3 regions of the Serratia plymuthica genome follow, and region 1 is predicted to be linked to each of the others. Evidence: predicted binding sites of a transcription regulator. Region 1 holds the regulator's gene; each other region holds the start of a gene.

Region 1 (10,480 bases):
GGTGACGTCCAGAGGCGCGAGCGTGATGTTGGCGCCGCTGGTCAGCACCTGTCGGGCGGCTTCAGGATCGAGACCGAAATTGGTGTCCTTGAGGTAACCCTCCACGTTGAACACCCCGCCCATAATCACAATTTCCTTCACCGCCTGCGCCATCTGCGGGTACAGCTGCAGAGCATGGGCGATGTTGGTCAGCGGGCCTATCGCCGCCAGGGTGATTTCACCCGGGTTGTTGCAGATCAACTCGCCGATGGCCACGGCGGCGTTTGGCGTTGGCGTCGCAACGGCCTGCGGATAAGGCGTGTTGCGCCATAATGCGGCTAACTCCGGATCGGTAATCGCGCGATCGAGATGGGCGCGCCAGGGTTCCGGCGGTTCGATCAGCGCGCGCGCCGCGCCGACGGCCAACGGCACCTGATAGCCGGTCTGTTGCAGCAGATGGTTGGCCACGGCAAAACCGGTATCGCGCGGCGTATTGCCCGCTACGATGCTGATCAACTCCAGCGAGATTTGCGGTTTGGCCGCCAGCGCCAATGCCAACGCCAACCCGTCGTCCACGTTGGCGCCGGGAACGCCGTTGCCGGGATCGCAATCAATAATCAAACGCATAAGGGTTACCTGAATAAAAAACTAACAGCCGCATGAACGGCGGATATGCAACTGGAAAGCGAATTCGTGCAACTCCGGCTGAGCGGCGCCGGCGGCCAGCATGGCGATGGCTTGCCTGGCCATGGCGTCAATCGGCTGTTCGACCGCGCTGAGCGGCGGCACGCTGAACTCGGATTGCTGCGTGCCGTTAAAACAAATGATAGCCAGATCGTCCGGCACACGCAGGTGATGTTCCGCCAGCGCAGAGAGGCAGCCGAGCGCCTGCTGTTCGTTGGAGGTGAATACCGCCCGCGGACGGGGACCTTGAACCATTTTCTGCGCTGCCTGAAACCCGCCCTGGCGGGTATAGGGCGCTTCAAAAATCCACTCTTCGCGTGGCGTAATGCCTGCTTCGAGCAACGCATCGCGCCAGCCGTTCAGGCGATCCTGAGCGTTAAGCATGGTCAGCGGACCAACAAAAATGCCGATCTCCAGGTAGCCGTGCTGTAACAGATGGCGGGTTGCCTGACAGGCGGCCTCGCGTTCGTCGACGCGTATGGCGCAGATGCCGGCATGGCTGTCGATGGTGTCTATCATCACGCAGGGGGTGTCGGAGGCGCGGATCAGATCGAACCACGGGTGGCGATCGACGCTGGTGTACAGCAGGCCGTCGACCTGACGGCTCAGCAGATGGTTAATTAATTCGTACTCGCGCTGGCGGTCATCGCCGGCGTCGCCCAATAGCAGCACGCGACCCTGGCTGAACGCCTCACGCTGTAGCGCCCGCGCCAGCGTGGCGAAAAACGGATTGGAGATGTCGGGCACGACCAAACCGTAGGTCTGCGTGCTGCCCGAGGCCAGCGCCCGGGCGATGTCATTCGGCCGATAACCGGTCTGTTCGATGGCCGCCAGCACCCGCAGACGAGTGGCTTCCGCCACCGGGCGCGGGCCCTTGTTGATCACGTAGCTGACTACGGCGACCGACGTGCCCGCTACGCGGGCGACGTCGGCGCGGGTGATGCGCCGTGCGGGTTGCTTATCCAAGTGGGATTCCTGTGCGCCCTGGTTACACCGCATCCTGCGGCAGATTGAGATCGCGGCCGCGGGTTTCCGGTGCAAAGAAGGTAGTGATTAAGCCAATGGCCGCCATTACAACAAAATAGCAGGCGACAGGCCACCAGTGACCGAAACCGGACAGCAGCGCGGTGGCGATCAAGGGCGCGGTGCCGCCGGAGAGGATAGAACCCAGCTCCTTGGCGAACGCCATTTTTGAGTAGCGATTTTTGACGCCGAACAGTTCCACCCCATAAGCGGCCTGCACGCCAAAAATCCCCAGCGACGCAATGCACATGCCGACGACAATCACCGAAATCACCGTCGCCGGATCGCGGCTGTCGAGCAGCCAGAAAGCCGGGAAGGCATACAGCACCAGCAGCAGGCAGAAACAGCGGTAGGTGATGCGGCGGCCGAAGCGATCGGAAAGCCAACCGGCGAGCGGGATCACCAGAAAGCCGCACAGTGAAGCGATCATCACCGCCAACGCCGGCACCGACTTATCCACCATCAGCACCTTGGCGACATAGCCCACGATAAAGCCCTGGCACAGGTAAGACGGACCGTTTTCGCCGATGCGCAGGCCGAGCATCACCCAGAAGGCTTTGGTGCGCTGCAGATAGCTGCGGTCATCCGGCGCGGCGGCGCTGTCGAGCATCCGCTGATGATTTTGCTGCAGTTCCCGTTCAAAGACCGGCGTTTCACGCACGTGTCGGCGCAGATAGAGCGCGCCCCCGGCGATCAGGATGCTGGCAAGGAACGGAATGCGCCAGCCCCAGGCGATCAGATCGGCTTTATCCAACTGCAACACCAGTAACCAGACCAGCGAGGCCAGCAGGGTGCCGCTGTTGGAGCCAATAGCAATGATTGAGGCGACCAGTCCGCGCCGTTTGGCCGGTGCGTATTCCGCCAGCATCACGGCACCGCCGGAAAGCTCCGCCCCGGCGCCGAACCCTTGGGCAAAACGCAGGATCACCAGGCAGGTTGGCGCCCAGACGCCGATTTGCGCGTAGGAGGGGATCAGCCCGATCAGCGTGGTGGAGACGCCCATCAGCGCCACGGTGGAGATCAGCACCACGCGGCGGCCTTTGCGATCGCCAATCCAGCCGAAGATCAAAGCGCCGATAGGGCGGGCGATAAAACCGACCGAGTAGGTGGCGAAACTGGCCAGCAACGCCACCATAGGGGTGGCTTCGGGAAAGAACACGTCGCCGAACACCATGCCGGCCGCCAGGCCGTACAGGGCGAAATCGACATATTCCATGGCGGTACCGAGCCAGCATGAGAAGGTGGCGCGCCAGAATTGGCTGCGCCCTTCTTTGGTGGCCAGGCGTTCATCGGCTGCCAGCGTATCGCCGGTGGCCTGTGGGGGGGCAAGCGTTGTTTCGCTCATGGCATTGATGTCCTCTTTTCGTCATGCGCCATGAGTGGCGCCGTTAAAGATGGTTTCCCTGGCGTCGGCAATAAGATTTGCTGACAAAAGTGTCGGTCTGATGGCGATTCAACGTTGCCTTGCAAAGGTATCTACGCGCGTAGATAAAACAATGCCGCAGAGGCGAAAGTTTGCAGACGATCACAGAATCCCCATCGCTCCGGGGATTGAAGGTAGAGAAAACAGATGGCAGAAAGATGACATTACGGCGTTTTATCGCAGCGATTTTGCTGCCTGCCGCGCCACGAATCCGCCTGCCGCTTTTGGATTTCTGCGTTACAATGGATTTCTGTTAACAGTTTGTATGGTCTGGTGCAGCCCGCAGGGTGAGGCGTCAGGCCTGGAGTAGAACAATGTCTGGCAATAGGGATTCCATCCTGCCGCCGCTTGAGTGGTTATCTGCGCAATCCCCCCCGGTACCCGCCGCCGTCAGTGACTGGCTGATGGAGCCAGGATCCATGACCCGCCGTTTTGAACGCCACTGCGGGCGCGTGCACGTCGAACCGCAGCGCGAATGTTTCGTCACCCGCGACCAGTTGGGTGAAGAGGCCGAGCACCTGCCGGACAGCCCGCGTTACTGGCTGCGTGAGATTGTACTGCTGGGCGATAACCAGCCCTGGCTGCTGGGGCGCACGGTGATCCCGCAGGAAACCCTGACCGGGCCGGATCAGGCGCTGGTGGATTTGGGCACGCTGCCGCTGGGGCGTTACCTGTTCAGCAGCGGTGAATTGACTCGCGATTACATTCATATGGGGCGGCAGGATGCGCTGTGGGCGCGCCGTTCCCGTTTGCGGCTGGCGGGCAAGCCGTTGTTGCTGACCGAACTGTTTTTACCTGCTTCGCCGTTGTACGCGGCGGGCAGTACGGAAACTGCATGATGAGGAGAGGAAATACCTTGGAGGGAAGCGTGACTCAAAGCAAATGGCGGGCTTACAGCCATCTGATGCGCCTCGATAAACCGATCGGCAGCCTGTTGCTGCTGTGGCCAACGCTGTGGGCGCTGTGGATTGCGGGGCAGGGTGTGCCGCCGCTGTCCATTCTGCTGGTGTTTGTCCTTGGGGTGTTCCTGATGCGCGCTGCCGGCTGTGTGGTCAATGACTATGCCGATCGCGCCGTTGACGGGCATGTGAAGCGTACCGCGGGGCGCCCAATGCCGAGCGGCCGGGTGAGCGAGAAAGAGGCCAAGATCCTGTTCGTGGTGCTGGTGCTGGTCTCGTTTGGGCTGGTGCTGACGCTGAACAGCATGACCATTTGGCTATCGCTGGCGGCGCTGGCGCTGGCGTGGGTCTATCCGTTTATGAAACGGGTTACCAATCTGCCGCAGTTCGTGCTGGGAGCGGCGTTTGGCTGGGGTATTCCAATGGGGTATGCCGCCGTCAGCGAGTCGCTGCCGCTGAGTTGCTGGCTGCTGCTGCTGGCCAATATCTGCTGGACGGTGGCTTACGATACGCTGTATGCCATGGTAGACCGCGACGATGACCTGAAGATTGGCGTCAAATCCACCGCCATTCTGTTTGGCCGTTACGACAAGCTGATCGTCGGTCTGCTGCAGTTCGCCACACTGCTGCTGTTGCTGTGGGTTGGATATCTCGCACAGCTGAGCGGGGCATTTTATTGGTCGTTGCTGCTGGCGGGCGCCTTGTTTATCCATCAGCAAAAGCAAATCGCCACCCGCGATCGCGATGCCTGCTTCAAGGCATTCCTGGATAACAACTACGTCGGGCTGGTGTTGTTTATCGGTATCGCATTGAGTTACTGGCAGGGTTAGCGGTATTTCGGCAATAAAAAAGGCACCTGACGGTGCCTTTTTGTTTATTAACCAATTACTCGTCTTTTTCTTCCGTTGTCGCCGTTTCCGGCTGCACGCTGGTTTCCGCCGGCATGCTGACGCTTTCGATAGTCAGCTTGATTTCCGGGGTAATCAAATCGCTCAGCATGCTGTACACCTCCAGGGTGTGCTCACGGACGGCATCGCCGATATCGTTGATGTAGCCTTCTTCACGCAGCGTCGCCACCAGGGTAGAGAACACCGCCTTGTCGAAGAACTCCGGCGCGTTGATGCCGTGCAGCACCGAAAGGCGCTGGGCCATGATGCGGCTCTCTTTCTCCAGCGCGCCGCGGTTGATGCTCGGGTTGGCGCTGAGGATAGACATGGTGATGGCATAGCGCTGCAACGTTTCGCGCACGCCGGCTGCCAGCAACTGCAGAGGGCGAATGCGCGCCGGGTTAAGCACCAGATCGTCGCCTTTGTCGCAGATGAGCTGCTGACGGATCATTTCCTCGATCAGCGGCCGCAGCACTTCCGGCAACTGTTCCTTGTCGTTATGCAGGAACAGTTCGGCCTTCAGCATCGGGTAAATCAGGCCGATCTGCCGCAGCAGCTCAGCGCGTGACACCCGGCGGTGATGCATCACTATGGTGGCGATCAGCGAAGGCAGCACCAGCAGATGGTGGATATTGTTGCGGTAATAGGTCATCAGCACCGCCTGCTCGCGCGGCAGGATGATGATATCGCCGATGTTATCCTTCTCCACCTCGAACTTGTTCATGTTCAGCGCGTGATCCAGCAGCTCGTCCGGCGTCTGGGTCGGCACGGTGACGTCGCCGGCGTAAGGCACGTTGCGCATCAGTTGCAGATAACACTCCAACTGCTCAAGCAACTGCTCGCGGGTCAGCGAGCGCTGGCGTGAGGCCAGCAGCGCCGTGGAACACAGGTTCATGGCATTGGCGGCGGCCGCGTTGTTGATGCGCACCATAATCTTGGCCGCCAGGTCGTTGACCGTTGGCGTCAGCCAGCTTGGACGTTGGGCTTCGATCGGGTCAATCGATTCGCGCCACTGCGGCACATGCTGGTTCAGATAGGCGGTCAACGGCAGCGGATCGCCGAAGTTGACGTAACCCTGGCCGAGATTACGCAGTTTGCGCAGGCCGCGCAGCATCTGCAACAGGCTCTCTTTTTCCTTGGTCGCCCCGCGCAGTTCTTTGGCGTAGGTACCTACCTCCATCACGTGTTCGTAACCGATGTAGATCGGCACCAGCGTGATAGGGCGAGTACCGCCGCGCAGCATGGCCTGAATGGTCATCGACAGGGTGCCGGTCTTCGGTTCCAGCAGGCGCCCGGTACGGGAACGGCCGCCTTCGACGAAGTATTCCACCGAGTAGCCGCGGGTAAACAGCTCGCCGAGGTATTCGCGGAACACCGTCGAGTACAGTTTGTTGCCTTTGAAGGTGCGGCGAATAAAGAACGCGCCCAGGCGACGGAAGATCGGCCCGGCCGGCCAGAAGTTGAGGTTGATGCCGGCGGCGATGTGCGGCGGCACCAGGCCCTGGTGATACAGCACGTAGGACAGCAGCAGGTAGTCCATATGGCTGCGGTGGCACGGCACATACACGATCTCGTGGCCGTCCTGCGCCAACTGGCGCACGCGCTCGGCATTGGTGACGTTGATGCCCTGATACAGCCGGTTCCAGGTCCAGCTCAGCACGCGATCGGAAAGACGCACCGTCTCGTACGAGAAGTCGGCGGCGATCTCTTCCATCAGCGCAATGGCGTTCTGCTGGGCCTTTTCGTGGGAAATTTTCTTGCTGCGCGCTTCGTCTTCGACCGCTTTTTCGATCGCTTTGGAGGCCAGCAGCTTATTGAACAGATCCTGGCGGGCCGGCAGGCTCGGGCCGACGGCGGCCAGACGTTGACGCGAGAAATGCATGCGCGCCACGCGCGCCAGTTTCTGCGCGATAATTTTGTCCGTGCCGTGTTCGGTCGCCATTCGGCGCAGTGAAACGGTGTTGGAGAAACGCACGAAGCTGTCGCGGCCCAGCCACAGCACGGCGAAGAATTTCTGAACGCCGTTCAGCAAGCGCAGATGCGGCGTGCCGTGACCTTCGCGGCCCGGAGAACGGCCGAACATCACCGAAACCGGCAGCATCTGAATATCGAGATCCGGATTGCTGCGGTGCAGATCCAGATAGTCGTGAAACAGTTTTACCGATTCTTCTTTCGGCGTGTAGTAGCGGAATACGCGCGGGCCGTCGTGGATAAACACGTGGCTTGGCAGTACGGTGCCGTCTATCTCCAGCGGATTGAGGGGATCGGGCAAATCCTGCGCCAGGCACTGGGTGCGCAGCGTCAGCAAATCCGCCTTGGAATTATAAGGTAAAACATACAAAATCGGTCGTGTGGGATCCAACCCTAACTCCGTGACCGGATCTGAAGGGATAACCTTACTTCTTACCAACAATTTGAGTGGTAAATTCAATAATTTATAATAAATTTTACGCCAACCTGACATAACAACGTGAAGCCTCTTGTTAGCAATGCGCCGCAAGCATACCAGAAACCGGGTAGCAGATCTGTGGTGTTGGAAAACCGGGAGCCGGGAGAGTTTCCTGACCCAAGCTCTATAATTATGACTTACCTCTGTGAAAGGCACTAAAAAACATGGCAAACCAAGCAACCGGCCTGACCCGTATTATTAAAGCCGCCGGCTACTCATACAAAGGCTTTTCTGCTGCCTGGCAGCACGAAGCCGCCTTCCGCCAGGAACTGGTGGCGACCGTGCTGGCTATCATACTGGCGATCTGGCTGGATGTGGGTGCGATAGCGCGCATTTTACTGATCGGATCGGTACTGTTGGTCGTGATCGTCGAGATGCTGAACAGCGCGATTGAAGCCATTGTCGACAGGGTGGGTACGGAACACCACGAGCTTTCCGGCCGCGCGAAAGATATGGGGTCGGCGGCGGTAACGCTGACGATCGTACTGGCGCTGTTTGTCTGGGGTTCTGTACTGTGGCAGCACTTTGTCTGAGTGGAATGCTTCATTGCGGCGGGGACGCTAATCCCTGATTTTTATTCATTCTTCGGTTCCCAAGCCGCGCTTACCTGTATATACTCACAGCAAGACTGTATAAACAAACAGGGGGCGGAATGAAAGCATTAACTACCAGACAACAAGAAGTCTATGATCTGATTCGCGATCATATTTCGTCAACTGGCATGCCGCCAACGCGCGCCGAGATCGCCATGCGTCTGGGGTTCCGTTCGCCAAATGCTGCAGAAGAACATCTGAAAGCGCTGGCGCGCAAGGGCGTGATCGAGATCGTCTCCGGCGCTTCACGCGGTATTCGCCTGTTGATGGAAGATGAAGAAGGTTTGCCGCTCATTGGCCGCGTGGCCGCCGGTGAACCGCTGCTGGCGCAGCAGCATATCGAAGGGCACTATAAGGTGGATCCTTCCCTGTTCAAACCGAGCGCGGATTTCCTGCTGCGGGTCAACGGCATGTCGATGCGTGATATCGGCATTCTCGACGGCGATCTGCTGGCGGTGCATAAAACCCAGGACGTGCGTAACGGCCAGGTGGTTGTGGCGCGTATTGAAGACGAAGTGACGGTCAAACGTCTGAAAAAGCACGGCAATGTGGTTGAACTGCTGCCGGAAAACAGCGAATTCCAGCCTATCGTGGTCGATCTGCGTCAGCAGAATTTCACCATTGAAGGCTTGGCGGTCGGCGTGATCCGCAATGGCGACTGGATTTAACCCACCCGCCTGAACGTCGTCCCCTGATTTAAATCGCCCCAGCTCTGGGGCGATATCATTTCTGATTTCAATGTAATACCCAATAGATTTCAAGGCGCGGGAAGGCGTCCAGCGAGAGAATCCGCAGGAGCTTACTCAAGTAAGTGACCGGGGTGATCGCGCGTAGCCAACACATCTGCACCTTGAAAGATGAAGGGTATCCACGGGAACATTTCACTATGCGCCTGCTTTCTGCCTTCACCAGCGATACTGATAAAGCCCTATGGCGCCTTGCGTTGCCCATGATCTTTTCCAATATTACCGTCCCGCTGCTGGGGTTGGTGGATACGGCGGTGATTGGCCACCTGGACAGTTCTACCTATCTGGGCGGCGTTGCGATTGGCGCCATGGCTACCAGCTTCCTGTTTATGCTGCTGCTGTTCCTGCGCATGAGCACTACCGGGCTGGCGGCGCAGGCGCTCGGTGCGCAGGATCCGCCGGCACTGGCGCGCGCTTTTATGCAGCCGCTGCTGATGGCGGTATTGGCCGGGCTGGCGATTGTGCTGCTGCGGCATCCGTTGATCGGCATGGCGTTGCAGATCGTGGGCGGCGATGGCGCGGTGCTGGAGCAGGCGCGGCTTTTCCTCGAGATCCGCTGGTTAAGCGCGCCGGCAGCGCTGGCCAATATGGTGATTCTGGGCTGGCTGCTTGGGGTGCAATACGTGCGTGCGCCGGTGATCTTGCTGATTATCGGCAATCTGCTGAATATCTTACTGGATATCTGGCTGGTGGTGGGGTTGGGCTGGAACGTGCAGGGGGCGGCGATAGCCACCGCCATCTCTGAATATGCCACGTTGTTGCTGGGGCTATGGCTTGCCTGGCGGGTGATGCGCGTACGCGGTATTTCAGCGCCGATGCTGCGCCAGGCCTGGCGCGGTAATCTGCGGCGCCTGTTGGCGCTGAATCGCGACATTATGTTGCGTTCATTGTTGCTGCAATTGTGTTTTGCTTCGCTGACCATCTTCGGCGCCCGGCTCGGCGGCGACGTGGTGGCGGTAAACGCAGTGCTGATGAATTTACTGACTTTCACTGCCTACGCGCTCGACGGTTTTGCCTACGCGGTAGAGGCGCATTCCGGTCATGCCTATGGCGCCCGCGACGACAGCCAACTGCACAAGGTGTGGCGCGCGGCATGTCGCCAGGCTTGTCTGGTGGCGTTGGCTTTTGGGGTGGTGTATGCCTTTGCCGGGCAGCATATCGTGGCAGCGCTAACCTCTTTACCGGAACTGCGTACGCTGGCGAGCCATTATCTGCCGTGGCAGGTGGTGCTGCCGTTGGTGGGAGTGTGGTGCTATCTGCTGGATGGCATGTTTATTGGCGCTACCCGCGGCGCAGAAATGCGCAACAGCATGGCGGTGGCGGCCGTCGGTTTCGGCCTGACGTTGTTTACCGTCCCTGTATTAGGCAACCACGGATTATGGCTGGCGCTGGCGGTGTTTCTGTCGCTGCGGGGCATTGCGCTGGGCTGGTTCTGGCACCGTCACCGGCTGCACGGCACCTGGTTTACGCTGTGATAAGCCAGTGAGCCTTACCGACTATTAAGTAATTTATCTTATGTTTTTATTTGTATTTGCTTACATATTTCGAAGCGCCGCTCCATTCGGGTAGTGCTTTGTTTGTTGGCGTATTTTTCTGTTTAAATGTTTGTTAATGGATTTTTATTCTGGTTTTTATTATTTTTTCGTTATCTGCGTCTACACTTAATCATGTTGCTGGCTAAATTAATGGGGGGTGGCATCCCTTTGGTTAGCGGTAATAGACCATAAAAATTGCTGGGTTAGACGCCCTGTCAGCACAGTGTCAAACTGATTTAGCACAGGTTAACGGAGAGACTAT
Region 2 (10,480 bases), 2.0 Mb from region 1:
GCACGCCGATCTTATCCTGTGGAACGGCATGAACCTCGAACGTTGGTTCCAGCGCTTCTTCGAGAATATCAAACAGGTGCCCGCCGCCGTGGTGACCGAAGGCATCACCCCGCTGCCCATCCACGAAGGGCCGTATAATGGCAACCCGAATCCGCATGCCTGGATGTCCGGCAGCAATGCGCTGATCTATATAGAAAACATCCGTAAGGCGCTGGTGCAACACGACCCGGCCAATGCAGAAACCTATAACCGCAACGCCAAAACCTATGCCGCCAAAATCAGCGCGCTGGATGCCCCGCTGCGCGAGCGCCTTGCGCGTATTCCCGCAGCCCAGCGTTGGTTGGTTACCAGCGAAGGCGCATTCAGCTACCTGGCGAAAGACTATCAGTTGAAAGAAGTCTATCTGTGGCCAATTAATGCCGACGAGCAAGGTTCGCCGCAGCAGGTTCGCCGGGTTATCGATGCCGTTCGCGCCAACCGCATTCCGGTGGTGTTCAGCGAAAGCACCATCTCCGACAAACCGGCCAGGCAGGTGGCGAAAGAAACCGGGGCGAAATACGGCGGCGTGCTGTATGTGGACTCGTTGTCCACCCAGGGCGGCCCGGTGCCGACATATATAGACCTGCTGAACGTTACAGTACAAACCATCGCCAAAGGATTTGATCAATGACCACCGAGGTTTTTGTCCGCCCCGAGTTAAACGTTGATGACGTTACCGTTACCTACAACAACGGCCATACTGCGATCCACAACGCCAGTTTTAACCTGAGCGGCGGCGCCATTTGCGCGTTGGTAGGCGTTAACGGCAGCGGCAAATCGACGCTGTTCAAAAGCATCATGGGGCTGGTCAAGCCCACCACCGGCCGCGTGCAGTTGAATGACAGGCCTGTGGCGCTGGCGCTGAAAAAAAATATTATTGCCTACGTCCCGCAAACCGAAGACGTCGACTGGAACTTCCCGGTTCTGGTGGAAGACGTAGTGATGATGGGCCGCTACGGCAAGATGAATTTTCTGCGTATTCCCTCCCGGGAAGATCGACTGCGCGTCGATAAAGCGCTGGAGCGCGTTGGCCTGAGCGAATTGCGTACCCGCCAGATCGGCGAGCTTTCCGGTGGGCAGAAAAAACGCGTATTCCTGGCGCGGGCGCTGGCGCAACAAGGTTCCGTGCTGCTGCTGGATGAACCCTTCACCGGCGTGGACGTCAAAACCGAGAACGCGATTATCGATCTGCTGCGCGCGTTGCGTGACGAGGGTCACCTGATCCTGGTTTCCACCCATAACCTGGGCAGCGTGCCGGAATTCTGCGACCGGGTGATCCTGATTAACCGCACGGTGCTGGCCGCCGGCCCAACCGAAACCACCTTTACCCAAAGCAATCTGGAGCAGGCGTTTGGCGGCGTGTTGCGCCATATCAACCTGTCCGGCCCGGATCTGCACGACGATAACGATCCGCGCACCGTGACGGTATTGACCGATGACGAACGCCCGGCGGTGTTCTATGGCCATAGCAAAAGCGACCCTCCGGCGCAAAGCCAGCCAAAGGAGAAGCAACTCTGATGCTGGACATTTTGCTGCAACCCTTCAATTACAACTACATGGTCAAAGCGATCTGGGTCAGCGCCATCGTCGGCGCCGCCTGCGCGTTCCTGTCGGCCTATCTGATGCTGAAAGGCTGGTCGCTGATGGGCGATGCGCTGTCGCACTCGGTGGTGCCCGGCGTCGCCGGGGCCTATGCCCTTGGGCTGCCGTACGCCGCCGGGGCCTTCTTCACCGGCATGCTGGCCGCGCTGGCCATGACGCTGGTACGCCACGTTACCCGGCTGCGTGAAGACGCAATCATCGGCTTTATTTTTTCCACCTTCTTCGCCGTCGGGCTGCTGATCATTTCACTCAATCCTACGTCGATTAACGTGCAGTCGATTATCTTCGGCAATATTCTCGGCATCGCCGACGAAGACGTGCTGCAAGTCGAGATTATCATCGGCGTCTCGCTGCTGATTCTGTGCCTGGTGTGGAAAGACCTGCTGGCAGTGTTCTTTGACGAAAGCCACGCGGTGTCGATTGGCCTGTCGCCGCTGCGGATGAAAATTCTGTTCTTCACCCTGCTCAGCGCCTGTACCGTCGCGGCATTACAAACCGTCGGGGCGATTTTGGTGATCGCCATGGTGATTACGCCAGGCGCCACCGCCTATCTGCTGACCGACCGCTTTAGCCGATTGGTCATCATCGCCATCATCATCGGCGCGCTGACCAGCGGCATCGGCGCCTATCTGAGCTTCTTCCTCGACGGCGCGACCGGCGGCGTGATCGTGACCCTGCAGACGCTGGTGTTCCTGGCGGCGTTTTTCTTCGCCCCCAAACACGGCCTGTTGTCGTCCCGGCGCCGCGTTGCCCGCGAACAGACCGGAGGCCACTGATGGAAACCCTGTATCAACTGCTCAGTGAACCCTTCGCCTACCCGTTTATGCAGCGGGCAATCCTCGCCGCTATCGTTACCGGCGTGGTGTGCGCGGTGCTGTCGTGCTATCTGGTGCTCAAAGGCTGGTCGCTGATGGGCGATGCCATCTCGCACGCGGTGCTGCCCGGCATCGTCGTGGCGTTCGTGCTTGGCATCCCGGTGGTGATCGGTGCGTTTTTCTCCGGCATTTTCTGCGCAGTGGCCACCGGCTATCTGAAAGAGAACAGCCGGGTGAAAGAGGACACGGTAATGGGCATCGTTTTCTCCGGCATGTTCGCCTTCGGGCTGGTGCTGTTTTCCCGTGTCGATACCGACCAGCATCTGAGCCACATCCTGTTCGGCAATATGCTGGGCATTACCGACGCCGAGCTGAAGCAAACGCTGCTGATTGCCGGCATTACGTTGGTGGTGGTACTGCTAAAACGTAAAGATCTGATGCTCTACTGTTTCGATCCCGGCCATGCCAGGGTCATAGGTCTGCCGGTAAAACTGCTGCATTATGGGCTGCTGTGCCTGCTGGCGCTGACCATTGTCGCTTCTCTGCAAGCAGTCGGGGTGATTCTGGTGATTGCGATGCTGATAGCCCCTGGCATCATTGCCTTTATGCTCTGCCGCAGTTTCGATCGCATGCTGATCATCGCGACGCTGGTGTCGGTATTCTCCTGCGTGCTCGGCACCCTGGTAAGCTTTCACATCGACGGTGCGACCGGCCCCTGTATTGTGATCGTTCAGGCAATTGCGTTTGTTATCGCCCTGCTCTACAGCAAACTCAAACCGTTACAACGTCACGAAGAGGGCTTACTCAGCGATAAACACTAAAATGGGTGGCGGTGCGTCATTGCACCGCCACTTCATATTAGTGTTGCTGGTAGATATCCGGCCGAACAATATGCCAGACAAAATCCTCACGATTAATCGCTTCATAACCCACTTTTTGGTACAACCAGGGTGCAGTGCCAGTCACCAACATAATCCGTCGCAACCGTTGCAGCACAGGGTGTTCCAACGTGCAATCCATCAGCCAACGCGCTAACCCCTGCCCCTGATAATCCGGGGAGACAAAGACATCACACAGATAACCGAAAGTGGCGTAATCCGTCACCAGACGGGCAAAGCCAATTTGTTGCTGCTGATGGTACAAACCGAAACACAGGCTGTTGTCGATTGACTGTTGCACCGTCTGCAGCGAGATACCGGTCGCCCACGTTGAAGTGGTCAAAAAAGCATGCGTAAAGACAATATTTAAATCACTTTTATCACTGGTGATCAGGTATTCACCGCGTTGCCATTGCTGATTTTGCTCCATTTCTTCTCATCTCATTGATAATGAAAACCATCCAAAGTTTCTACTGTCGCGACATGTGCAATCAGCCTAATAAACATCACCCCCATACCACCAAGTTGCAACATGCACAGTGCTTAAATTAATCAATAGCGTATATACTTTGAGCAAACGCGGTGGCGAAAAAATCGCCTTCCGTTGGTGCCAGTGTGCGCCAGGTCGTGTTTTCGCAACGGTAAAGACGCTAACCTAATGAATTCGCAGGCAACACAGAGGGGGTGTACCATGTGGCAAGCCGTTAGCCGTCTGTTAAGTGAACATCTTGGCAGCGCAGAAATCCGCGAAAGAACTGAACTGCCCGGGGGAGAAATCCACCCGGCATGGCGCGTGAGTTACGGTGACAACGAGGTATTTGTCAAATGCGATGCCCGCGAAATGCTGCCGATCTTTACCGCCGAAGCCGATCAACTGGCATTGCTGGCGCGCAGTAAAACCGTGCGGGTGCCGCAGGTTTATGGCGTCGGCAGCGATCGTGACTACAGCTTCCTGCTGCTGGAATACCAGCCGCTGAAACCCTTCGACGCCCACGGCGCCCATTGCCTCGGCCAACAGCTGGCCCATCTGCACAAATGGAGCGAACAGCCGCAGTTCGGTCTCGACTTCGATAACGATCTGACCACCACTCCGCAACCCAACGCCTGGCAACGCCGCTGGTCGGAATTCTTTGCCGAACAACGCATCGGCTGGCAACTGCAGTTGGCGGCGGAAAAAGGCATGACCTTTGGCGATATTGATGAAATCATCGACGTGGTGTATTTGCGCCTGCAGCACCATCAGCCGCAGCCTTCATTGCTGCACGGCAACCTGTGGCCGGGCAACTGCGGCATGACCACCAACGGCCCGATCCTGTTCGATCCCGCCAGCTACTGGGGCGATCGCGAATGCGATCTGGCGATGCTGCCGCTATACCCTGAGCTACCGCCGCAGATATATGACGGTTACCAGAGCGTCTGGCCGTTGGAGCATGGGTTTATTGAACGCCAACCGCTGTATCAGCTGTATTATCTGCTTAACCACAGCAATCTGTTTGGTGGCCAGCATCTGGTCAAGGCGCAGCGTGCGGTAGAAGCATTGCTGCGCCCTCAAGCTCGCTAGTATCAAGGCGCTATGCAGCGCCTTGACCTGGCCCCGCCTTAAGCCGCGCCGGCCAGTTGACCAAGCAACCTGATGACGAACCAGGCAATGACCGCGATCACCACCGGCAAGACGTACAGGGGGAAGTACTGCAGAAAAATGGTGTGATGTGGCAGCGTAATGCGCTCTTCCAGTTGTGCGCGCGTATGCCCTTCATCACCCTTGGCCTGTTCGAGAATCATCTGGTCCTCCAGGCCTTCACGGATAAACTTCACCTGGCGCGACATACGCGCGCCTGATGCCTGTAACGCCAACCCGACAAAAATCAAAAAATAGATAATGATAAACATCAGATTGGCGCCGCTGAACAGGCTTCTCGCGACGTCCGGCACCGGCGAGTTGTACCAGAAGATATTCAGGAACGGCGTATTGAAGCGCACCATATCCACCATCACGTGGACGAAATCCAACATCACCGCATTAATGCCTTTGGTCTTCTCACTGTGTTGATAGAAAAACAGCAGCAGCGAGATCAGCGTCGACAGCAACGCGGGAATGAAAACCACCCAGCCAAGAATTCGTTTTACAATGGCGATGCGCCCAGCCTGTTGATACGTCATGTGTTCCCCTTGTAAGCGACGTAACCGTAATTGGCTAAGTCTACCTGTAGTTACTGAAACTCGCCCACCGTTTTCTTTAGCCTTGCGGTGCTACAAGCGTAGCCGGGATTGGCCGTTTTCAACAACTTAACGGCGACAATGCATTCACATTAAAAGGCTATAGCGTTACTTCAATCGTTCGGAAAGGCGTTGTTTTCTGTTTTGCCCTTCACCCGTGGATGCTGGCGATACTGCGTTTCGACAAGGCACCTAAAGCGAATGCGGCGCAAACAGGCGGGCAAAAATTTTAGTCTGGTTCCTGGCGATGATAAAGTGACGGATACATTCACCGACGCCGGCAGGAGTTAATCGCTAATGGCCTATTCGCAACGCATTGAAACCGCTATTTTTGATATGGACGGTTTGTTGATCGATTCAGAACCTCTGTGGCTACAGGCGGAACTGGATATCTTTGGCGCACTGGGGCTGGATCTGTCTGACCGCCATAAACTGCCGGACACCCTCGGGCTGCGCATCGATCTGGTGGTAAAAATGTGGTATCAGGCCATGCCGTGGCAAGGCGTTTCTCTGGAGGACGTCTCTGCGCGGATTATCGAACGCGCCATTGAACTGGTGCATGAAAAACGGCCGTTGCTGCCGGGCGTGCAACAGGCATTGGAACTATGCCGCAGCCGGGATCTGAATATTGGCCTGGCCTCCGCATCGCCACTGCACATGCAACAACAAGTGTTGAAGATGTTCGATCTGGCGGGATATTTCGACCAGTTGGTGTCCGCCGAATATCTGCCTTACAGCAAACCGCACCCGGAAGTTTACCTGATCGCCGCTGAACGTCTCGGCAGCGATCCGTTGCGCTGCATCACGCTGGAAGACTCGTTCAACGGCATGATTGCCACCAAGGCCGCGAGAATGCGTTCAATCGTCATCCCGGCGCCAGAGTATCGCCACGACACGCGCTGGGCACTGGCGGACCATAAGCTCGATACCCTCGAACAGCTCACACCCGAGCATCTGGCCTAATCTTCGCGGCGGCGTTATCCCGCTGCCGCCCTGCTTCTCTTTTATCTTCAGCGTCCCCCGCTAACGTTCAAAACTCTGCCTTAGGTCAAAAAATAAATAAAACATTATTTCATTTTTATTGAATAAACGTACCGCCATCTCTATGCTGGGACATCAAGAAAGCGCCGGGTAGCCGGCGAGCGCTGTCACTGCCACGCAGCGCAACCCTGCCGTTCGGCGCTTTCTCCCGCATTTCTTGAGTCTAAGAGGCATTGAGAACCAGTTCTTTGGCGATATGGACCATGTTGCCGTCAGTGAACTGCGCGGATCCCCTTTCCCCTGTAATGGCTGCGCAGCACCCGGCCGGTGCCCTTTTTTACCGCCGCGGTTCCACAAACGCGCAATATATAATCCTGTCACGTAACAACTCGTTGTAAAACCGGGGAAAATAAACAATTAGTTACAGGGTAACCGCTTCCGCTACTGTTAATTTTCCCATATACTGGATAAATTAACAGTTTACCAGCCGGAACAACAGCAGCATGACCGCGGAAGGACATCTTATTTTCTCTGTCGCTTGCGCGATTTTCGCCAAGAAGGCCGAAGTGACGCCGGAACTGGCCAGCGGGGACTGGTGGCACATCATTCCTGCCGCGCTGCTGACCTCACTGCTGCCCGATATCGATCACCCCAAATCGGTGCTGGGCCAACGCCTGCGCTGGATCGCCATTCCCATCTCCCGCGCCTTTGGGCACCGCGGTTTCACCCACAGCCTGCTGGCGATCGTCGGCGGTATGGCGCTGTTCCAGTTAGACGTGCCACGCAGTTGGCCAATTCCACCCGACGTGCTGCATGCCATGATCATTGGCTATTTCAGCCACCTGTTGGCCGACATGCTCACCCCTGCCGGCGTGCCGTTGCTTTGGCCCTGTCGCTGGCGTTTCCGTTTGCCGGTGCTAAATTCTCAGAAAGGCAACCAGCTGGAGCGCGCCCTGTGCCTGTGTCTGGTAGCTTTCGCCATCTATTGGCAGGGAGACTGCACCATTCCAGTGCAGTCCTACTTTGAACAAATCAAAAATATCAGACTGTAATCACAAAAAATCGCCCACAAAACATTCACAAAGTATATTAATCAAACAAATTCATATTCGAAGTTATATCAAATTCCATTTGGATATAAGTGAGCCGTTGCGCAAACTGTTACGATATTTCGTATCGTTACATTTTGGTGCTTAGCCGTTTTTATATAAGAAAAATGATTGGAGACATTGGGGATGAATTTTCCGCTGGTAATTAACGTGGTGGTTTTTGTCGCCCTCCTTTTGCTGTTGGCGCAAACCCGCCATAAGCAATGGAGCCTGGCGAAAAAAGTGCTGGTCGGCCTGGCGATGGGCGTAGTGTTCGGCCTGGGCCTGCAACTGGTGTATGGCTCGGATAACCCGGTTCTGAAAGAATCCATCAGTTGGTTCAACATTGTCGGTAACGGCTATGTGCAACTGCTGCAAATGATCGTAATGCCGCTGGTATTCGCCTCAATTCTGAGCGCGGTCGCCAAGCTGCATAATGCCTCTTCACTGGGAAAAATCAGTTTCCTGACTATCGGCACTCTGCTGTTCACCACGCTTATCGCCGCGTTGGTGGGTGTGCTGGTGACCAACCTGTTTGGCCTGACCGCAGAAGGCCTGGTGCAAGGCACGCAAGAAAGCGCGCGCATGGCGGCCATCCAGAGCAACTACGTCGGTAAAGTGGCGGATCTGACCGTACCGCAGTTGGTATTGTCGTTCGTGCCGAAAAACCCGTTTGCCGATCTGACCGGCGCCAGCCCGACCTCGATCATCAGCGTAGTGATTTTCGCGGCCTTCCTGGGTGTGGCTTCGCTGCAATTGTTGAAAGACGATAAAGAGAAAGGCCAGCGCGTGCTGGTGGCTATCGATACCCTGCAAGCCTGGGTGATGAAGCTGGTACGTCTGGTGATGAAATTGACCCCGTACGGCGTGCTGGCGTTAATGACCAAAGTGGTGGCCGGTTCCAACATCCACGACATCGTCAAACTCGGCAGCTTCGTGGTGGCGTCTTACCTCGGTCTGGCAATCATGTTTGGGGTACACGCCCTGCTGCTGGCCTTCACCGGCGTTAACCCGGCGAAATTCTTCCGCAAGGTCTGGCCGGTCATCACCTTCGCCTTCACCAGCCGCTCCAGCGCCGCCAGCATTCCGCTGAACGTTGAAGCGCAGACTCGCCGCCTGGGCGTTCCGGAATCCATCGCCAGCTTCTCCGCTTCGTTCGGCGCCACCATCGGCCAGAACGGTTGTGCAGGCCTCTATCCGGCAATGTTGGCGGTTATGGTTGCCCCAACCGTTGGCATCAACCCATTGGATCCGGTGTGGATCGCCACGCTGGTCGGTATCGTCACTGTCAGCTCCGCCGGCGTTGCCGGTGTCGGCGGCGGCGCCACCTTCGCCGCATTGATTGTGCTGCCTGCGCTTGGCCTGCCGGTCACGCTGGTCGCCCTGCTGATTTCGGTCGAACCGCTAATCGACATGGGCCGCACCGCGCTGAACGTCAGCGGTTCAATGACCGCCGGCACCGTCACCAGCCAATTGATGAAGCAGACGGACAAAAACATTATGGACAGCGAAGACGAAGTGGAACTGGCTCACCAGTAAGTGTCGTCCGCAATAAAAAAACCGGGGCTGCGATGCTCCGGTTTTTTTATGTCTGCGATAGCGGTTCATTTAAAGGATAAAGGCTGCTTCCGTGAACGGCACGCCTTTACGCATCAAACGCCGGCAGGCTCAGAAGGGGTAATCGTGGTAGCCCATTTGCTCGGAAATGTTGCGTGCGGCGGTATGCAGGCGTTTAACGTAATCCGCCTTGGCATCTTCGGAGAAACGGATCGTGGGGAACGAGATGCTAAGCCCGGCGATCACCACGCCAAAGCGATCGAATACCGGCACCGCAATGCAACGTAGCCCCTCTTCCTGTTCTTCAATGTCTTCGCCCACTCCGTGCTCGCGCACCTGATCCAACACCAACAGCAGCTCAGCGGCGCTGGTAAGGGTATTCGGAGTACTGCGGGTAAATTCAATCTGCGACAGGATTTGTTCCACTTCAGCACGATCGCGCCAGGCCAGCAGCACTTTACCGATGGCGGTGCTGTGCAGCGGGTTACGACGGCCGATGCGCGAATACATCTGCAGGTTGTACATCGAGTCGATTTTATGGATGTAGACAATACTGTCTTCATCCCGCGCCCCGAGGTGAATGGTTTCACGGGTGTGATTCGACAACTCGCGCATCTGGATATCGGCGCTGCGGATCAGATCGACGTTCTGCAGCGACTTGGCGCCGAGTTCAAACAGCTTGAGAGTAAGCGCATATTTTTCCGATTCCCCTTCCTGCGAAACATAGCCCAGCGACTTCATGGTCTGCAGAAAACGGTAGACGGTGCTTTTGGACATCATGACCCGTTGGGAAAGCTCGGTAATGCCGATCTCGCGTTCCTCGCCCAGCGCTTGCAAGATACCGAACACTTTCAGCACTGATGAAACAGAATCCGGTTGTTTATCTAGATCTGCGTTAGCCATGGTAAATATCCTACTCAGCTTTTTCTGTTTTAAGAAATTTGAACAAGGGTTTCAGTATACGCGCAAGCCCTGAGGCCACGCAATGGAGCCAAGGAAAATGCCATAAGATGAATGGATTAGGCCCACTCTCATCGGTTATTACAATTGAGCCGGCCAGTGCAGGTGCAATCTCCGCCGAATATGATTAGCATGTTAATACTCCCCCGTATTAATACCTTCGAGATCAACATGCGTTCTTGTACTGACGGCCTCCCCGTCCCGCAACGCTATGGGGCCATCCTCGCCATCGCCCTGGGCATTACCGTTTCCGTGCTTGACGGTGCGATCGCCAATGTGGCGCTGCCCACCATCGCACGCGATCTTAACGCCAGCCCGGCCAGTTCGATCTGGGTGGTTAACG
Region 3 (10,480 bases), 2.2 Mb from region 1:
ATAGAATCTTCTTAATTCGATAAAGTCTCTCGCAGCGGTGGCCACAACGATAATTCATCTCAACAAAGAAATGATAACAACAGTGCTGTGGTTAGTTGTAATAATGGCACCATCGGAGGCATGATTGCCGGTGCTATTGGCAGTGTCCTTGGATTAGTACTTGTCGGTGGCGCCATTGCAGGAGGTTTTTTTACCGGCGGCAGTGGAAATCCAGGTAATAATAACACTGGCGGCGGCAGTTGCGGTAATAACAGCGGCGGTACCTGTTCCAGGTAAATATTGCTGATTAATTCACAAAAGACGGGTAGATATATATGATTAAGTTAGTCCGATACTTCCTTATGTTCTGTATGCTGTTGATATCTGCATCGCTGTTAAGCGGTGCAGGCCTTTTTTATACTTCATGGTATCCTGCGCCACGAAACTTATCAGTAGCCATTGTATCTATCACGAGTATATGTTTTATCGTATGGTCAATAGATAAAGTTTTTAGAAGATTTTTTATGGCTAAAAATTAGAAAAAGAGCTGCAACAGTGTCTCAGAAGCAGAAGAACAGTACGTAAATCCAGAATAACATCGCTTAAAGGGAAAGGATTAGGGTCAATCCAGGATGCGCTACCCATCACCTGATGTTGCAGACAGAGCCATGCCAGGCCACAGGGAAGGCGACCTGATACAAGGCTCTAAAAACTCATACATTGTCACCCTGGTAGAGCGCCATTCCCGCTTTGTTATGCTGCGAACGGCGCCCTCAAATTTAAAACGCGAAACCTGACTTAACTGCGCACCAAATCGTCGCCGTAGCCGATCCACTTGTAGGTGGTCAGTGCGTCCAGCCCCATCGGGCCGCGTGCATGCAGCTTCTGGGTGCTGACCGCCACTTCTGCGCCCAGGCCGAACTGGCCGCCGTCGGTGAAGCGGGTGCTGGCGTTAACGTACACCGCCGAGGAATCCACGGCGCGCACGAAGTGCTCAGCGCTGCTCAGCGAACGGGTGAGGATCGCATCGGAGTGGTTGGTGCCATGAGCGCGAATATGGTCGATGGCTTGATCGATATCGTCCACCACCAGCACGTTCAGATCCAACGACAGCCATTCGTCGTCGTAATCCCCTTCCTCCACGTCCACCACCGTCGCCGGGCCGTTTTGCAGCAGCGGCATGGCGTTCTGCGCCGCGTGCAGCGTCACGCCCGCAGCCGCCATCCTGGCGCTCAGCGCCGGCAGGAACTGTTCGGCGATGTTGCGGTTCACCAGCAGCGTCTCAAGCGAGTTACAGGCGCTTGGGCGCTGGATTTTGGCGCTCTCGATGACCGTCAACGCCTTGTCGAAATCAACGCTGTCGTCAACGTAGGTATGGCAAACGCCGATACCGCCGGTGATCACCGGAATGGTCGACTGTTCGCGGCACAGCTTGTGCAAACCGGCGCCGCCGCGTGGGATCAGCATGTCTACGTAGCGATCCAGGCGCAGCAGCTCATTCACCAGCGCACGATCGGGGCTGTCAATCGCCTGCACCGCCGCTGCCGGCAGGCCGCATTGTTCCAGCGCCTGCTGGATCACCTTCACCGTCGCCAGGTTGGTGTTGTGGGTTTCTTTACCGCCGCGCAGGATCACCGCGTTGCCGGTCTTCAGGCACAGGCTGGCGACGTCGATGGTGACGTTCGGCCGCGCTTCATAAATCACGCCGATCACACCGAGCGGCACGCGCCGGCGTTCCAGCTTCAGCCCGCTGTCCAGCAGGCTGCCGTCCAATACGTGGCCGACCGGATCGTTCAGGCGGCACACCTGGCGCACATCGTTGGCGATGGCCGCCAGCCGCGCCGGGGTCAACAACAGGCGATCGAGCAAGGCTTCGGTCATCCCGGTTGCGCGCGCCTGCGCCATGTCCTGTTCGTTGGCCTGCAAAATCACTTCGCTGTTGGCTTCCAGCATGTCGGCCATCACCGACAACACCTGGTTTTTCTTCGCCGTGCTCAGCACCGCCAGTTGCCAGGAGGCCTGTTTGGCGGCCTTCCCCATTTGCTCCAGCATGCTCACTCCTTTAGCTCACAATCATGTCGTCGCGGTGCACTGCCACCGGGCCGTATTCGTAACCGAGAATTTCGCTGATTTCCTGCGAGTGGTGGCCGGCAATCATGCGCATCGCGTCGCTGTTATAACGGCTGACGCCGTGCGCCAAGTCGCGCCCCGCCAGGTTGCGGATGCGGATCACTTCGCCACGGGAGAAATCGCCTTTCACTTCGCGAACGCCCTTCGGCAGCAACGAGCTGCCGCGCGCCATAATGGCGTCGACCGCGCCGTCGTCCACGGTGATTTCACCGGCCGGCGGTGCGCCGAAGATCCAGCGTTTGCGGTTTTCCAGCGGGGTTTCCAGCGCGTGGAAACGGGTGCCCACCGGTTTGCCTTCTATCACGTCGCCCACCACGCCCGGCTTGCTGCCTGCGGCGATGATCACGTCGATACCGGCGCGGCAGGCCACGTCGGCCGCCTGCAATTTGGTGCCCATGCCGCCGGTGCCCAGCCCGGAAACGCTGTCGCCGGCGATGGCGCGCAACGCGTCGTCAATGCCATGCACTTCACGGATCAGTTCCGCCTGCGGGTTGTTGCGCGGGTCGGCGGTATACAGGCCTTGTTGATCGGTCAGCAACAGCAGTTTGTCGGCCCCGGCCAGGATCGCCGCCAGCGCCGACAGGTTGTCGTTGTCGCCCACCTTGATTTCTGCGGTCGCTACCGCGTCATTCTCATTGATTACCGGCACGATACGGTTGTCCAGCAGCGCGGTCATGGTGTCGCGCGCGTTGAGGAAGCGTTCGCGGTCTTCCAGATCGGCGCGCGTCAGCAACATCTGCCCGACGTGGATGCCGTAAATGGAGAACAGCTGTTCCCACAGTTGGATCAACCGGCTCTGGCCGACCGCCGCCAGCAGTTGCTTGGAGGCGATGGTGGCGGGGAGTTCGGGGTAGCCCAAATGTTCGCGCCCGGCGGCAATCGCGCCGGAGGTGACGATAACGATGCGGTGACCCGCTGCATGCTGTTGTGCGCACTGGCGTACCAGTTCGACAATGTGGGCACGGTTAAGACGCAGCGATCCGCCGGTCAACACGCTGGTGCCCAATTTCACAACCAGTGTCTGGCTGCCGTTCATAGTGTTTCTGCCGTGTAATATACCCGTCATTTTTCAAGCTTCAGCGTTGTTGGCTGCAACTCGAAAGCTATAGGGTATGATGAGAATAAGAGTGCAAAGGTCTTTGTAACAGGAGAGACGCGTTATGCCAACAGGCACAACGCGAAATCAGCACAATACTATAGTCAAACGGGGTCAGGCGGAGAGTTTAATCGGTTTTTCTTTGAAATCATCGGCCGGTTCAAGCGCCAACTCCATCGTCGCCAACAACTCGCCCAAACGACGATGGAAATCACGCAGGGTGGTTTCCAACTTGGTTTTTACTTCAGTATCTTTAATCTTTTCCGGCGTCCAACGCCCGTCCTTATCAAACAGACCGAACTGATAAGCATAAGTGAAACGCGTCTCTTCAGCATGCAGCTCGATCCACCATCCCCAGAACTCACGCTTCTCTGGCGCGGGTTTGACATTGACGCAAACGGCTAAGCAATCAAAGAAAAAACGGTCGTTCTCGCACTGCCCTTCACGCAGGTACGGCCCCAAGCTGGCAAAACGTTTCATTAGTCGGCTTTTAGGGTGACCACTAGGTAACGTCATTCTTTAACCTCCTCAATGTAGACCACTCTTTTTAACAAATTGTTAAAATTTAGCAACAAATTAACGCATTTTATCTTTCATCCAGTGGGCCATTTGCAGCAAGGCCTTGTGGAAACTGCTGTACACCGGCGCTCGTGGAATAGCCATTAACTTGCCGTCCATCGAAGACGAAGCGATCAGTTGCGCCTCCTCTTTCGGGCTGAGCGGGTCCCGATCCCAATAACCCGCCAGCATCGGCGTCGGGCAGCGGCGGCCCAGCAATCCCTGGGTTTTCAGCGAATAGCTGTTCAGTTCCACCCTCAGCACGTTATCCGAGGCGTTGGCCAGCCCCATCCGGCTGGCGAGCACGTCCATATACATGTCCGGCACGTCTCGCTGGCGGCCGACGTCGCACAACAGGCTGTGGACCACCGGCCCCAGGCAGGCCACGCCACGCAACCGCTGCGGCTCCAGATAAGCCAGGCGCACCGCCACGTTGGCGCCGAAGCGGAAGCCAAATGCGGTAACGCGCTGATGGTCGATCCAGGGCACCGAAGAGAGTTGGGCCAGCACTTGCTGATGCAGGAAGCTGGAATCCTGCGTCAGCTTCCACTTATAAGAAGAACCGATGGAAGGCATATCGATGGTCAGCATGGCGATGCCGTGCGGCGCCAGGTATTCGCGGAACAGGCGGTGATAATCGGTCTGCAGGGTATCCAGGCTGCCGCACATCAGCACCGTCGGGAACGGCGCTTCGCCCTTCTCCGGCAGGTGCAGGAAGCCGTTAATACTGCTTCCCCCTTCAATGCGGAACTCCAGCACCTTGAGCTGGTAAGGCAGCAGCAGCGCGGCCTCTTCATAGGCGCGGGTGGCCAGCGCCTCGGCCTGTTCGGCCAGTTCGTCGCCTTTCAGGTGCGGATAGCCGGCGATGCTGTAAAAGTTGACGGCGTTGAGCCAGTATTGGCCGCCGATCAGCGGATCTTGCTGTTCCAATGCCCGCTGCTGCCAGAGCATGCCCTGATGCACCCACTCGTAGATCCAGTTGCCGTTACGGTAACCGATCACGGTATCGAGCAGTTTGTCGTTGGTATGTTCCACATCGGCGACCGCGATACGCGCCAGCACTTCGTTGATTTCGATCGGATCAACGCCGCGCCAGGCCCACAGCAACGGGTTGAGCATACGGTACCAGTTGCTGACGGTGTTGCCTTCCAGCGTGGAGTGCAGATCGGCGCCGGCTTTGTTGCGCGCACGCAGCACCAGCGTCGAGGTCTCGGGGTGTTTAAATGAGGGTTTGAACAGGATTTCAGAAAGGTTGGCTTGTGCCATGGTAACAACAGCCTCCGTAAATCTGGCCGTAGGCCGCAAACAGCCTACTTAACTGGAGGTAGTGTACCTAACTCTGGAGAGATAAACCCGTCATACTTGAAGCTGCATCTGTGTTGGGGCCAGCGCAAGCACTGTTCAACAAAACCCTTGGTTTTGTTGTGATGCAACTCCAATTATTTAGGGGCGAAAATCAGAAACGAAAACGCCCGGCATAACCGGGCGTTTTACTGGCGCGAGCGGGGATTAACGGCCGCCGATCGGTGGCACGAAGGTCACCGCCATGTCCCACGGCTGCTCGATCCAGGTATCCTGTGGGATATCGACCACATAGTCGTCCACCAGCGGGCGGCCTGCCGGCTTGGCGAAAATGGTGACGAAATGCGCTTTCGGGTACATGTCGCGGATCGCTTTCGCGGTGCCGCCGGTATCCACCAGATCGTCGACCACGATAAAGCCTTCGCCGTCGCCTTCGGCGCGCTTGAGTACCTTCATTTCGCGTTGGTTGTCATGGTCATAGCTGGAAATGCAGACGGTATCCACGTGGCGGATGCCCAATTCGCGCGCCAGTAAGGCTGCCGGCACCAGGCCGCCGCGGCTTACGGCAATAATTCCCGTCCATTGGTCAGCAGGCAGCAGGCGGTGAGCCAGTTTGCGCGCTTGCATTTGCAGCATGTCCCAGGTAACAACGTATTTTTCGCTCATAAAATGGTATCCCAGCCAGCAATGGTGTGGCTTACTCGTGATCAGGGGAAAAAAGGTTGCGCGAGATTATAGAGACTGGTTGAGCCGAATACCAGTTGTACTGTGGAAATCATAAGTATTTCGTCTGGTGATTGATCCTGCATAAACAAGCAATCGCACGTCAGATATGTGTATTATCCCCCTTAAACAGTGCAATAGGGTACGCGCGCGCCCCTGAATAAAGTGATATTCTCTGGAGATCGTGCCAAAAAACGCACCGATGCCAATCCACCCTAACCGAGCGGCATTCACGCCATGCTGAGAATGCTGTCACAGGAGACCTATAGTGTCTGAATTGTCTCAACTTTCACCACAGCCGCTGTGGGATATTTTTGCCAAAATCTGCTCTATTCCGCATCCTTCTTATCATGAAGAAGCACTGGCGCAGCACATCCTCGCGTGGGCCAAAGAGAAGAATCTGCATGCCGAACGCGATCAGGTAGGCAATATCCTGCTGCGCAAGCCGGCCACCAAAGGCATGGAAAACCGTAAACCGGTTGCCCTGCAGGCGCACCTGGATATGGTGCCGCAGAAAAATAACGACACCGTGCACGACTTCGCCAAGGATCCGATTCAGCCGTATATCAGCGGTGAGTGGATCAAGGCGCGCGGCACCACGCTGGGCGCCGACAACGGCATCGGCATGGCTTCTGCGTTGGCGGTGCTGGCTGACGACAGCGTCGAACACGGCCCGCTGGAAGTGCTGCTGACCATGACCGAAGAAGCCGGCATGGACGGCGCATTCGGGCTGCAGCCTAACTGGCTGCAGGCGGATATCCTGATCAACACCGACTCAGAAGAAGAAGGCGAGATCTACATGGGTTGCGCCGGCGGTATTGATTTCATCACTACCCTGCCGTTGCAGCGCGAAGCGGTACCGGCCGGCTATCAGACGCTGAAGCTGACCCTCAAGGGCCTGAAAGGCGGCCACTCCGGCGCCGAGATCCACGTGGGCCTGGGCAATGCCAACAAGCTGCTGACGCGCTTCCTGTTCGCTCATGCCGCAGAGCTGAACCTGCGCGTGCTGGATCTGAACGGCGGTACCCTGCGCAACGCTATCCCGCGTGAAGCCTCTGCGGTGGTTGCCGTACCGGCGGCAAAAGCCGACGCGCTGAAAGCGCTGAGCCAGGCCTTCCTGAGCACGCTGCAAAACGAGCTTTCCGCCAAAGAGAAGAACATCACCGTGCTGTTGGAGCCGGTGACCAGCGCCTCTCAGGCGTTGACCGCCGACAGCCAGCAGCGTTTCCTGGCCCTGCTGAACGCTACGCCAAACGGCGTTATCCGCATGAGCGACGCGGTAAAAGGCGTGGTGGAAACCTCGCTGAACGTTGGCGTGGTCACCACCAGCGAGAACGAAGCGGAAATCATCTGCCTGATCCGCTCGCTGATCGACAGCGGCAAAGATTACGTGGTCGAGATGCTGACCGCGCTGGGCCAACTGGCCAACGCCAAAGTGGCGCCAAAAGGCGGCTACCCTGGCTGGCAGCCGGACGCGGACTCACCGGTCATGCATCTGGTGCGCGAGATCTATCAGGATCTGTTCAACAAGACGCCGAACATCATGGTGATCCACGCCGGTCTGGAATGCGGCCTGTTCAAAAAGCCGTACCCGAACATGGATATGGTGTCGATTGGGCCAACCATCACCGGGCCACACTCGCCGGATGAGCAGGTTCATATCGAAAGCGTCGGCCTGTACTGGAAGCTGCTGACCGCGCTGTTGAAAGCCATCCCCGAGCGCGCGTAATCGCGTAATTAAGCGTTTAACGGTAAAAGGCTAGCCTCTCGCCGGCCTTTTTATTCCCACGGCAACAACAGTTGCCGCTCAAGCTGCGGATCCAGCAGCGTTACGTGCAAGCCGACCAACCGCACGCCACGGCCTTCCCGTCGCTCACGCCATGCCTGCCGCGCCACGTTGAGCAAATCGTCTTTATTCAGCACCGGCCAGACGTGTTCCTGAGTGGTTTGCTGAAAATCCTGAAACTTCAGCTTCACGCCCTGGCGCGCGATATGCAGATCCGGTTTCACCTTGCGCAGCCGCATTTCCAGCTCGGGATAGAGCTTGTCGACGATCAACGCCTCGCAGTCTTCCCAATCATGAATATCTTCCGCCAGCGTGCGCTCCACCCCTACCGATTTACGCAGCCTTTCCGACGAGACTGCGCGCAGGTCTATTCCCTGGCAGCGCTCCCACAGCACCCGGCCAAACTTGCCGAAGCGCTTGAGCAGCAACGCCAGATCGTACTGCTGTACGTCGGCGCAGGTGATTAACCCCACGTCTTCCAACCGTTTGGCGGTCACTTTGCCCACGCCCGGGATTTTGCTCAGCGGCAGTTGCCGCAAAAAATCCGGCACCTGCGCCGGCGTGATGACGTATTGTCCGTTCGGTTTGTTCAGCTCTGAGGCAATTTTGGCGAGGAACTTGATCGGCGCGATGCCCGCAGAGGCCGTGAGGTTAAGCTCTTCGGCAATCGCCTGGCGGATTTCCTGGGCGATCAGCGTCGCCGAACCGTTGCACCGGTTGCAGTCGGTCACATCCAGATAGGCTTCGTCCAACGACAGAGGTTCAATCAGTGGCGTGTAGCGGGCAAAGATTTCGCGAATGTGCAGCGAGGCTTCCTTGTACGCCGCCATACGGCCCGGCAACAGTTTGAGATGCGGGCACAGTTTAAACGCCATCGCCGTCGACATGGCGCTGTGCACGCCATAGCGGCGTGCGGGATAGTTGGCGGTGCTAATCACCCCGCGCAGGTCGGCACTGCCGCCGATCGCCAACGGAATATCGCGCAGGCTGGGATCGTCGCGCATTTCTACCGCCGCGAAGAAGCAGTCCATATCGACATGAATGATTTTACGCATCGCGCCTCCAATAACACTGTATAAGTATACAGCCAATAATCGAAAGCTCAAGACTCGGCGGGTAGGGAGAAAACGGCGTTTGCGCCAGATATTTCCGCGTTGTTAAAAAAGCTTAATTTTTCAATAGTATGATCTCCGCTGACTCACGCTCTCTCATTCTTATTCCCTATGGATTTCATGTCGCCGCTCACCAGGCTGCCGCCTGAAAGACGACGGATATAGCATATAAGGTATCTCGCATGATCAGGTTTTCTCATTTGCTGTTGGCCTCCACGCTGTCGCTGGTTTCGCTGGCGTCAGGCGCCGCTGTCGGCCATGCCCCGGCCATTATCGCCCACCGCGGCGGCACCGCAGACGCGCCGGAAAACACCCGCATCGCCATTGAAACTGCTCTGAAAAATGGCGCCGACGCCATTTGGATCACGCTGCAACAATCCAAAGACGGCGCGATCGTGCTGTACCGCCCTTCCGATCTCAACGCATTGACCAACGAGCAAGGGCCGGTCTCCGCCCATACGGCCGATCAACTGGCTAAAGTGGACGCCGGCTGGTCATTCGCAAAAGGTGAAACGCATCCGTTTCGCGGCAAGGGCATCGGCATCTCGCGCCTGGACCAGATCCTGGAGGCTTTCCCCAAGGTGACCTTCTATCTGGATATCAAGTCGCCGGACGCCGACCCGGCGCAATTCGGCAAAGCGCTGCTGGCGACGCTGGAGAAGACCGACAGCCTGAACCGCACCCGCGTGTATTCTACCGATGCCAAATACCTGCAGGCGCTGCCGCCGCAGGTCAAACGCTTTGAAAGCCGCGACGAAACCCGCACCCTGCTGGCCAATGTCGCCATGGCGCACCAGTGCGAATTGAAAGCGGATAATCAACAACCGCGTTGGTACGGGCTGGAGCTGAAACGTGAAGTGGAAGTGGTGGAAAAATACACTCTGGGCGAAGGGCGCTCGAAAGCGTTTCTGATCTGGGATAAAGAGTCGATCGACTGTTTCCGTTCGCAAGGCCCGGCGCATATCATTTTGTTCGGCGTCAATTCACCAGCGGAATACCAGCAGGCACTGGCGCTGGGGGCAGACGGGGTGATGGTCAACTCACCGGCCGACGCAAAAAACTTCCGCAAGGCCAAATGACAAAACCCGGTACAAGCCGGGTTTTCAATTACAGGATGCGGTGTTTTTCCAACTGCCGCCGCCGCAGCGCCGCTTTGGCTTCGCGCTTCTTGCGCGCATCACAAGGCTCCGGGCAGTCACAAACCTTTTCCATCCCCAGCGAAGTGATGCCGCCGCAACTGCCCTGCAGGCTTTTGCGCTTGAACACATAGCCCAGCGACATGCCGCCGATAACCAGCAGAAACAGCACGAAGGTGGCGATAAATACCGTCAACATAGCGGCCTCATGAGCTCTTTTTCAGATAGGGTTTAAACGCCTCGGAGTAACGCTCTTCAAATCCGTTGGCGGTTTTCACAATCATGAACACCGGGATCCCCATCAGGTTGGCCAACGCCATACCTCGCTCCGGCCCCAGCACGTTTAGCCCGGTCGACAGACCGTCGGCAGCCATGCAGGTCGGGCTCAGTACGGTGATCGAAACCAGATGATGATGGATCGGCCGGCCGGTGATCGGATCTATGGTGTGCGAGTAGCGCACGCCGTTTTGCTCGAAGTAGTTGCGGTAATCCCCCGAGGTGGCGATAGACATCTCGCCCGGTTGAATCACCAACTGCGCTTTTTGCTCCACGCCGGCCGTCGGCCGCTCAATGGCGATACGCCAGGGTTTTTTCTCGCCGTTGTGGCCACGGGTACGCACCTCACCGCCGATATCCACCATGTAGTTTTTCACCTGCT

What was found. Region 1 encodes LexA, which represses DNA repair genes until DNA is damaged. Its sites were predicted from a motif close to TNCTGTATGTACATACAGNA; they were not measured.
Region 2: the regulator LexA is predicted to act here: its motif matches at 6,994-7,013, upstream of JK621_RS09190 (metal-dependent hydrolase).
Region 3: the regulator LexA is predicted to act here: its motif matches at 8,644-8,663, upstream of dinB (DNA polymerase IV).

The regions. Positions count from the first base shown of each region.
Region 1 is NZ_CP068771.1:3,966,406-3,976,885, forward strand. It holds gene JK621_RS18505 (nucleoside hydrolase) at 1-606, opposite strand, end outside; gene JK621_RS18510 (LacI family DNA-binding transcriptional regulator) at 628-1,629, opposite strand; gene JK621_RS18515 (MFS transporter) at 1,652-3,031, opposite strand; gene JK621_RS18520 (hypothetical protein) at 3,132-3,419, shown strand; gene ubiC (chorismate lyase) at 3,424-3,948, shown strand; gene ubiA (4-hydroxybenzoate octaprenyltransferase) at 3,966-4,838, shown strand; gene plsB (glycerol-3-phosphate 1-O-acyltransferase PlsB) at 4,894-7,359, opposite strand; gene JK621_RS18540 (diacylglycerol kinase) at 7,509-7,877, shown strand; gene lexA (transcriptional repressor LexA) at 7,997-8,605, shown strand; gene dinF (MATE family efflux transporter DinF) at 8,824-10,158, shown strand; gene JK621_RS18555 (CsbD family protein) at 10,479-10,480, shown strand, end outside.
Region 2 is NZ_CP068771.1:1,930,522-1,941,001, reverse strand. It holds gene JK621_RS09230 (metal ABC transporter substrate-binding protein) at 1-670, shown strand, start outside; gene JK621_RS09225 (manganese/iron ABC transporter ATP-binding protein) at 667-1,557, shown strand; gene JK621_RS09220 (metal ABC transporter permease) at 1,557-2,417, shown strand; gene JK621_RS09215 (metal ABC transporter permease) at 2,417-3,277, shown strand; gene JK621_RS09210 (GNAT family N-acetyltransferase) at 3,315-3,764, opposite strand; gene JK621_RS09205 (fructosamine kinase family protein) at 4,026-4,895, shown strand; gene JK621_RS09200 (YniB family protein) at 4,934-5,494, opposite strand; gene hxpB (hexitol phosphatase HxpB) at 5,849-6,514, shown strand; gene JK621_RS09190 (metal-dependent hydrolase) at 7,036-7,584, shown strand; gene JK621_RS09185 (L-cystine transporter) at 7,768-9,159, shown strand; gene kdgR (DNA-binding transcriptional regulator KdgR) at 9,289-10,080, opposite strand; gene JK621_RS09175 (MFS transporter) at 10,309-10,480, shown strand, end outside.
Region 3 is NZ_CP068771.1:729,360-739,839, reverse strand. It holds partial or broken gene JK621_RS25570 (IS30 family transposase) at 515-758, shown strand; gene proA (glutamate-5-semialdehyde dehydrogenase) at 778-2,031, opposite strand; gene proB (glutamate 5-kinase) at 2,042-3,145, opposite strand; gene crl (sigma factor-binding protein Crl) at 3,320-3,721, opposite strand; gene frsA (esterase FrsA) at 3,782-5,029, opposite strand; gene gpt (xanthine phosphoribosyltransferase) at 5,273-5,731, opposite strand; gene pepD (beta-Ala-His dipeptidase) at 6,057-7,517, shown strand; gene dinB (DNA polymerase IV) at 7,568-8,629, opposite strand; gene JK621_RS03440 (glycerophosphodiester phosphodiesterase family protein) at 8,869-9,765, shown strand; gene nqrM ((Na+)-NQR maturation NqrM) at 9,794-10,021, opposite strand; gene JK621_RS03430 (FAD:protein FMN transferase) at 10,029-10,480, opposite strand, start outside.